Regions from separate parts of the Streptomyces sp. SAI-170 genome, predicted to be linked through region 2. Evidence: predicted binding sites of a transcription regulator. Region 2 holds the regulator's gene; the other holds the start of a gene.
The links. Region 2 encodes HspR, which represses chaperone genes until heat shock. Its sites were predicted from a motif close to TTGAGNNNNNNNNNCTCAA; they were not measured.
Positions count from the first base shown of each region.

Region 1: lon (endopeptidase La) is a predicted target of HspR. The motif match lies at 2,128-2,146, and genes of this name have one in related genera.

Region 1 covers NZ_JBMGQD010000001.1:2,856,673-2,861,087, forward strand. The annotation lists gene lon (endopeptidase La) at 1-2,105, opposite strand, end outside; gene RKD23_RS12560 (GNAT family N-acetyltransferase) at 2,281-2,937, shown strand; gene RKD23_RS12565 (spermidine synthase) at 3,438-4,115, shown strand; gene RKD23_RS12570 (response regulator transcription factor) at 4,229-4,415, shown strand, end outside.
Region 2 covers NZ_JBMGQD010000001.1:3,994,996-3,999,410, reverse strand. The annotation lists gene dnaK (molecular chaperone DnaK) at 1-174, shown strand, start outside; gene grpE (nucleotide exchange factor GrpE) at 171-830, shown strand; gene dnaJ (molecular chaperone DnaJ) at 897-2,075, shown strand; gene RKD23_RS17845 (heat shock protein transcriptional repressor HspR) at 2,081-2,548, shown strand; gene RKD23_RS17840 (hypothetical protein) at 2,616-3,872, opposite strand; gene RKD23_RS17835 (PA14 domain-containing protein) at 4,066-4,415, opposite strand, start outside.

The DNA of each region.
Region 1 (4,415 bases), 1.1 Mb from region 2:
CCCGCGCTCGGGCCGTCCTTCGGGACCGCGCCGGCCGGGAAGTGGATGTGCACGCCCCGGTCCTTCAGGTCGGCGACGGGGAGCTCCAGCTCGGCCCCGTGGCTGCGCAGGAAGCTCAGCGCGATCTGGGCGCTCTCCTTCATGACGTCGCCCAGCTGGCCCGTCAGGGTCAGACCGGCCGCGCCCGTCTCCGGGTCGGCCAGCGACGCCTCGACGTACAGGACGTCACCACCGGCTCCCGTCACCGCCAGGCCCGTCGCCACACCCGGGACCGCCGTACGGCGCTCCGCCGGGTCCTGCGCGGACTCGGGCACGTGGTGCGGCCGCCCGATGAGACCCCGCAGGTCATCGGCACCGACGGTGAACGGCAGCTGCCGCTCGCCCAGTTCGTGCTGGGCCGCGACCTTGCGCAGCAGCCGCGCGATGGACCGCTCCAGGGTGCGCACGCCCGCCTCGCGGGTGTACTCCCCGGCCAGCTTGCGCAGCGCGCCCTCCTCCAGGACGACCTCGTCCTTGTCGAGCCCGGCCCGCTCCAGCTGACGCGGGAGCAGGTGGTCCCGGGCGATGACGACCTTCTCGTCCTCGGTGTAGCCGTCCAGCCGGACCAGCTCCATCCGGTCGAGCAGCGCCTCCGGGATGGCCTCCAGGACGTTGGCCGTGGCCAGGAAGACCACGTCCGACAGATCCAGCTCCACCTCCAGGTAGTGGTCCCGGAAGGTGTGGTTCTGCGCCGGGTCCAGCACCTCCAGCAGAGCCGCCGCCGGGTCGCCCCGGAAGTCGGACCCCACCTTGTCGATCTCGTCCAGCAGCACGACCGGGTTCATCGACCCGGCCTCCTTGATGGCCCGCACGATCCGCCCCGGCAGCGCACCGACGTACGTACGCCGGTGACCCCGGATCTCGGCCTCGTCCCGCACACCACCGAGCGCGACCCGCACGAACTTCCGCCCCATCGCATGGGCGACGGACTCCCCCAGCGAGGTCTTGCCGACACCGGGCGGCCCGACGAGCGCCAGCACAGCCCCACCGCGCCGCCCGCCGACGACAACCAGCCCCCGATCGGTGCGCCGCTTACGCACCGCCAGGTACTCGGTGATGCGCTCCTTCACGTCCTCCAGACCCGCGTGCTCCGCGTCCAGCAGGGCCTTGGCGCCCTGGATGTCGTACGCGTCCTCCGTGCGCTCGTTCCACGGCAGTTCCAGAACGGTGTCGAGCCAGGTCCGGATCCAGGACCCCTCGGGCGACTGATCGGACGCCCGCTCCAGCTTGTCGACCTCCTTGAGCGCGGCCTCCCGCACCTTCTCCGGCAGGTCGGCGGCCTCGACACGGGCGCGGTAGTCGTCGGACTCCTCGCCCTCCTGCTCGCCGTTGAGCTCGCGCAGCTCCTTGCGTACGGCTTCCAGCTGGCGGCGCAGCAGGAACTCGCGCTGCTGCTTGTCGACGCCCTCCTGGACGTCCTTCGCGATGGTCTCGGCGACGTCCTGCTCCGCGAGGTGGTCGCGCAGCTGCTGGGTGGCGAGCTTCAGCCGGGCGACGGGGTCGCTGGTCTCCAGCAGCTCGACCTTCTGCTCGATGGTCAGGAAGGGCGAGTATCCGGAGTTGTCCGCCAGCGCGGACACGTCGTCGATGGCCTGCACCCGGTCGACGACCTGCCAGGCGCCGCGCTTCTTCAGCCAGGTCGTGGCGAGGGCCTTGTACTCCTTCACCAGCTCGGCGACGGCACCGGGCAGCGGCTCGGGCACCGTCTCGTCGATCCGGGTGCCCTCGACCCACAGTGCGCGCCCGGGCCCCGTGGTCCCGGCGCCGATCTTCACGCGTCCACGCCCGCGGATCAGCGCGCCCGGGTCGCCGTCGGCCAGCCGGCCGACCTGCTCCACGGTCCCGAGAACGCCCGTACCGGCGTACGTCCCGTCGATGCGCGGCACCAGGAGCACCCTGGGCTTGCCGGGCTCCGTGCGGGCTGCGGCCTGGGCGGCCTCCACCGCGGCCCGTACGTCCGTGTCGTTGAGGTCCAGCGGAACCACCATCCCGGGCAGCACGACCTCGTCGTCGAGCGGCAGCACAGGCAGGGCCAGCGGTGTGAACGCCGTGGACTCAGCAGCCATGATCTCCCCTTCGGCAGTCAAGTTGAGCTATGCCGACTCAATGCATGTGAGCCCCGGGATGTTCCCGACCCGGTGTTCGCTCTGAGCGATCACCTCTGCCGGACGCCCAACGCCCCGCCTACGGTAGGCCAAGGTAATAGCCACTACCCACCAGCACCTATTACGGGGGCGGAACATGAACGAGCTCGTACGAGCCTGGATCGACGGCTGGGTCGTCTCGCGCGGGGCGGCGGAGCCGTACGCCGAGCCCTGGGGCTGGACGATCGACTCGGGCCAGATGAAGGAGGTCACCCGGCACGTCCTCGGGGCGGTCGACGACGACGTCGAGGAGACGGTCGTCCGTAAGGTGGCCGACTCGGTGACCGGTGAGGGCGTCTGGCTGAAGATCTTCCGCGACCCGGCCGACACCGCGGGCTGGCTGCGCGGCAACTGGTGGATCGACCCCGAGACCGGCTACCTGATGTCCCTCCCCCTCACCTCGACGACCGCCCCCGACGCCCCCTCCGGCTACCGCCTCGCCTCCTGGACGAGGGCCGGGGTGACCCGCGTGATGCTCACCGCCGAGGACGGCTCCCTCGCCGCCCGCGGCCAGATCGCGGTGACCGGCCCCACCGCGGTGGCCGACCAGATCGAAACGGCCCCCCACCACCGCCGCAGGGGCCTCGGCTCCGTGATCATGCACACCCTCCACCACGCCGCCGCCGCGCAGGGTGCCCACACCGCCGTCCTGGCCGGCACACCCGCTGGGCGCGGCCTGTACGAGTCACTGGGCTGGCGCGTGGAGGCCCTCCTGACCAGCGCGAAGTACCTGGGCGGCGAGGGGCCCCACTGACCCGGGCACCGCGACCGCCATCCCACCTTCCCCCTTCCCGCCGTACGCGACCGCGGGCCGCCGCAGGCTGATCGCGCAGTTCCCCGCGCCCCTGAGGACGTGGACCCTTCCCGCCGTATGCGACCGCGGGCCGTCGTCGGCTGGTCGCGCAGTTCCCCGCGCCCCTAAGGGCGCGACCGTCAGCCGCGTACGGTCGCAAGGAACCACGGACGGTGGGCGATGGGGTCAGTCGCGAACGGCGGGGAGGGGACGGGACGGGGGGGTTGTCCGCCCGCAGCGGCCGGCGGAAACCCAGTGAGACCCCGTAGCCGACCAGATCGCCGGACCGAGGACGGACAACCCCCCGGCCCGGCCCCGGCCCACCCACACACCGGATGCGCTACAGCAACCCCCACCGAAGCCGCGCAGGCCGCCGCAGGCATTCGGCGGTCGAAGCCACCAAAGCCTGAGTCAGACCTAATTCCCCCGACACCCCGTCAGGAAAGTGCCAGGATGGCCGGATGGCCACCTCCTACGACATCCCCGAAGTCCTGGACCGTCGCGAGGGCCCGTACGGTGAGATCGTCCTGCGCCGGCACGGAAATTTGCTGCAGATCATCGCCAACGGCTGCTTCCTGATGGACACCTCGGACGGACGCTCGGAGCGCCTGCTCGTCGACGCCGCACTGGACGCCCTCGACGACAGACCCCGCCCTCACCTGCTGGTCGGCGGCCTGGGCGTCGGCTTCTCGCTCGCACACGCCGCAGCGAACCCCCGCTGGGGACGCATCACCGTGGTCGAGCGAGAACGCGCCGTCATCGACTGGCATCGGAACGGCCCCCTCACGGAACTTTCCGACGAGGCACTGAAAGATCCCCGCACCCGCATCGTCGAGGCCGATCTCCTCACACACGTCAATGAGACATACGCCACGTACGACGCCCTCTGTCTCGACATCGACAACGGCCCCGACTGGACCGTCTCGGAGGACAACGACAGCCTCTACTCACCCCCCGGACTGGCAAGCTGCGCAAGGGCGTTGAGCCCCGGCGGGGTACTCGCCGTATGGTCCGCCCAACCCTCCCCGGGTTTTGAAGAAACCTTGTGGAATGCCGGATTCCAACGTGTGCGTACCGAAGAGATCCCCGTTGCCCGGGGCGTTCCGGACGTCGTGCACCTCGGCGTCCGACCTGAATAGCAATGCCGTGGTGACTCCCCGTACGCTGCTTCCCTGACGCCGATCATTCAAGCGTCAATCGCAGACATGGGATCACCCCACTGATTCCGGAAAGCACACTTCAGGGGCGGGCGATGGAGCAGACACACACCTCCCACAACAACGGCACGGCGACGACCTCACCGGGCGCGCAGCGCCGGGTGCTGGTGGTCGAGGACGACGCGACGATCGTCGACGCCATCGCGGCCCGCCTGCGCGCCGAGGGATTTCTGGTGCAAACCGCAGGCGACGGACCGGCCGCGGTCGACACGGCCGAGGCCT
Region 2 (4,415 bases):
ACCGCCACGGAGAAGGTCGCGGCCGTCTCCCAGAAGCTGGGCCAGGCCCTGTACGCCGACGCCCAGGCCGCGCAGGCCGCGGGTGACGCGCCCGGCGCCGAGCAGCCCAAGGCCGACGACGATGTCGTCGACGCCGAGATCGTCGACGACGAGCGCAAGGACGGTGCCGCGTGACGGAGGAGACCCCGGGCTTCGAGGAGAAGCCCGACGTCCCCTCCGGCGCCACCCCTGACGACGCCGAGCCGAAGGCCGCCTCCCCCTCTTCGGAGGAGGGGGCGGCCCCGGCCGGGGACGGAGCAGCAGACGCCGGTCTGGTCGCCCAGCTGGACCAGGTCCGCACGGCGCTCGGTGAGCGCACCGCGGACCTCCAGCGGCTCCAGGCCGAGTACCAGAACTACCGCCGCCGCGTCGAGCGTGACCGGATCGCGGTCAAGGAGATCGCCATCGCGAACCTCCTGACCGAGCTTCTGCCGGTGCTCGACGACATCGGCCGCGCGCGGGAGCACGGCGAGCTCGTCGGCGGCTTCAAGTCCGTCGCGGAGTCGCTGGAGACCGTCGCCGCGAAGATGGGCCTGCAGCAGTTCGGCAAGGAGGGCGAGCCCTTCGACCCGACGATCCACGAGGCCCTGATGCACTCCTACGCGCCGGACGTCACGGAGACGACCTGCGTCGCGATCCTCCAGCCGGGGTATCGCATCGGAGAGCGCACCATCCGCCCCGCGCGGGTGGCGGTCGCCGAGCCGCAGCCGGGCGCGCAGACGGTCAAGGCCGAAGGGGCCGACGAGAAGCCGGCCGGCGACGAGAAGGACGACAGCTCTGAAGAGGGCTGACGAATCCCGTGGGACCGGATCCCATGGGACCGGATCCCAAGTGACCGGAAAGGAGGGACGTCGGGGATGAGCACCAAGGACTTCATCGAGAAGGACTACTACAAGGTCCTCGGCGTCCCCAAGGACGCCACCGAGGCCGAGATCAAGAAGGCGTACCGGAAGCTCGCCCGCGAGTTCCACCCGGACGCCAACAAGGGCAACGCCAAGGCCGAGGAGCGGTTCAAGGAGATCTCCGAGGCGAACGACGTCCTCGGCGACCCCAAGAAGCGCAAGGAGTACGACGACGCCCGCGCGCTCTTCGGCAACGGCGGCTTCCGCCCGGGTCCGGGCGCGGGCGCCGGCTCGTTCAACTTCGACCTGGGCGACCTCTTCGGAGGCGGCGCCCAGGGCGGGGGAGCCGGTGGCTTCGGCGGTGGCTTCGGCGACGTCCTCGGGGGACTGTTCAACCGGGGCGGTGCCGCCGGCACCCGCACCCAGCCCAAGCGCGGCCAGGACATCGAGTCCGAGGTCACGCTGAGCTTCACCGAGGCCATCGAGGGCGCGACCGTCCCGCTGCGGATGTCCTCCCAGGCCCCCTGCAAGGCCTGCTCCGGCACCGGCGACAAGAACGGCACGCCGCGCGTGTGCCCGACCTGCGTCGGCACCGGCCAGGTGGCCAGGGGCTCGGGCGGCGGCTTCTCCCTCACCGACCCCTGCCCCGACTGCAAGGGCCGCGGTCTGATCGCGGAGAACCCCTGCGACGTCTGCATGGGCAGCGGCCGCGCCAAGTCCTCGCGCACCATGCAGGTCCGCATCCCCGCCGGAGTCTCCGACGGCCAGCGGATCCGGCTGCGCGGCAAGGGCGCGCCCGGGGAGCGCGGCGGCCCGGCCGGCGACCTCTATGTCGTCGTCCATGTCGGCGAGCACCCCGTCTTCGGCCGCAAGGGCGACAACCTGACCGTGACCGTGCCGGTGACGTATCCCGAGGCGGCGCTCGGCGGCGAGGTCCGGGTGCCCACCCTGGGCGGCCCGGCCGTCACCCTGAAGCTGCCGCCGGGCACCCCCAACGGCCGCACCATGCGGGCCCGCGGCAAGGGCGCGGTCCGCAAGGACGGCACCCGCGGCGATCTGCTGATCACCGTCGAGGTGAGTGTCCCGGCGGAGTTGTCGGAGAAGGCTCGTGACGCGCTCCAGGCGTATCGCGAGGCGACCGCGGGCGAGGTCGACCCGCGGGCGGAGCTGTTCGAGGCCGCGAAGGGAGCCTGAGTCGGATGGACGGCCGTCGTCCCCGCCCCCGCGGGGGTTTCTCACCCTATGAGTTGACCGACGAGACCCCGGTCTACGTCATCTCGGTGGCGGCTCAGCTGTCTGGCCTGCACCCGCAGACGCTGCGCCAGTACGACCGCCTCGGCCTGGTCTCCCCGGACCGCACGGCCGGGCGGGGCCGCCGCTACTCGGCCCGTGACATCGAGCTGCTCCGCCAGGTGCAGCAGCTGTCGCAGGACGAGGGCATCAACCTGGCCGGCATCAAGCGGATCATCGAACTGGAGAACCAGGTCGCCGCGCTCCAGGCCCGGGTCGCCGAAATGCAGGACGCCCTCGACGGGGCGGCGGCGGCCATGCGCCAGCGCGAGGCCGCGGTGCACGCCTCGTACCGGCGCGATCTGGTGCCGTACCAGGAGGTGCAGCAGACCAGCGCGCTGGTGGTGTGGCGGCCGAAGCGGCAGCCGGGGGACTGACGTTCCCCGACATACGGGAAGGGCCCGGAGGTTCGAGTGAACCTCCGGGCCCTTCCCGTACGGGCGGTCAGACGGTGGTGGCGCGGCGGCGGCGCTTGCCGAGCGCGGCGACACCGAAGCCGACGGCGAGCAGGACGCCCGCGACGGTGGCGTACAGGCCGGCACCGGAGCCGGTGGAGGCGAGCGAGCCGGAGGCGGTCGCGGAGCCGGAGGTGCCGCCGCTCGTGCCGGCCGCGGCGGTGGTGGACGCGGAGGCGGCCGGGGTCGCGGTGGAGCCGGCGGAGGCGGACGCCGACGGAGTGGCGGACGGGGTGGCCGACGGCTGCGTGGACGGCGTCGCGGACGGCGAGCCGGTGGCGGCCTGGGCGGGCAGGACCTTGGCGTCGGCCAGGGAGTCGATGAACAGCTCACCCTCCATGAAGTGCAGCGCGTGCAGCCGCACCCAGGTCTCCTTCTCGACCTCGGAGTCCTCGTCCAGCGAGAGGAACAGCTTCAGGGAGTCGGTGTCCCCGCCGGTGTTGAAGCCCTTCGCGAGCGGGGGCAGCTCGAAGTGGTTCGGGCTGGACTCCAGCATCTGCACGGTCTTGCCGTCGATCTCGGCCTCCAGGGCGAAGTCCATGCCCGGCAGGGCGTCGACCACCAGGCCGCGGTCGATGTCGTCGGGGAACTCGCCCGGACCGGTGGTGCGGGTGGTCAGCGACATCGGAGCGCGCTCACCCGGGTGCAGCCGGACACCGGCCGTCGGGTCCAGCCGCACGTCGATCGTGCCGGGCTTGATCGCCGGGTCCGTCTTGAACACCACGGTGTTGCGGGCCGGGTCGGCGGTGACGTTGCTGCGCAGGCTCTGCGCGGTGAGCGTGAAGTCACCGTCGTTGGTGGGGTACTTGGCGCCGAGACCGAAGGTCACCTTCCAGGTGAACTCCTCGTGGGCCGGGACGGAGAAGGAGCCGGAGGCGTCCCCGGAGGCCGGGAAGAACAGGCCCTGCCACTGGCCGTCCTGGCGGCCCACCCGGGACTTGGTGGCCGGGGCGTCGAGCGCGGCGACGTCGAAGACGACCGAGTCGTTCAGCATCGGGCTCGGGCCGTCGGCCTCGCCGTTCAGCGCGGCCTGGAAGTCCTGTGCCGTGTCGGAGGAGTTGGTGACCGTGAGGGTCATCGTCCGGGTCTCGCCACCGCGCTTGACCGTGCTGTCCGGGACGGGCGCGCCGAGCGTCATCGTCAGCGGCTTGGTGCTCGTCCCCTCGGCGGCGATCGCGGTCGCCGGGAGGAAGGCGGAACCGGCGAGGGAGGCGACGAGGATGGCGGCGGCGAGACGAGCGGACATGGTGGAGTCCCCCAGGGAATCAACAGATGAGGCAGAGACGAGAGATGAGGTGCCCCGCCAGCGACCGGCTCTCGGATTCTTCCGAGTCCCCCCGGCGGCCTGCGGTGCACCTATCTTCACTCTTCTTTCATCCTTGATCCATCGGTACATCGTCACTGCTTCGCAACAGCGCCGGAAGACCGAATTCCGCAGGTCAGGCGGGCGGTGTCGCGACCGACTCCCAGCGGGTGTAGGTCTCCGAACCGTCCGCGGCCACGGCCGAGACGACGTAGTGGCTCGTAGTGCCGCGCAGGGTGTCCGGGTCGGTCCACGTCGAGGTGCCCGCGGACAGGGGCCGCTGGGTCACCAGGACCCAGTCCTCGGTGGCGCGGTCCCAGCGGCGGACGTTGAAGCCGGCCGCCTCGCAGGTGCCGGAGGAGCAGGACCACTCCAGCTCGGCCTGGCCTGAGGTGTTCGCCGAGACCGTCAGGGTCCGGTCGTAGGTGTAGCCCGGGTTCCAGGTCGGGTAGAGGTAGTACTCGTTGATCTCCTCATGGGCGACCG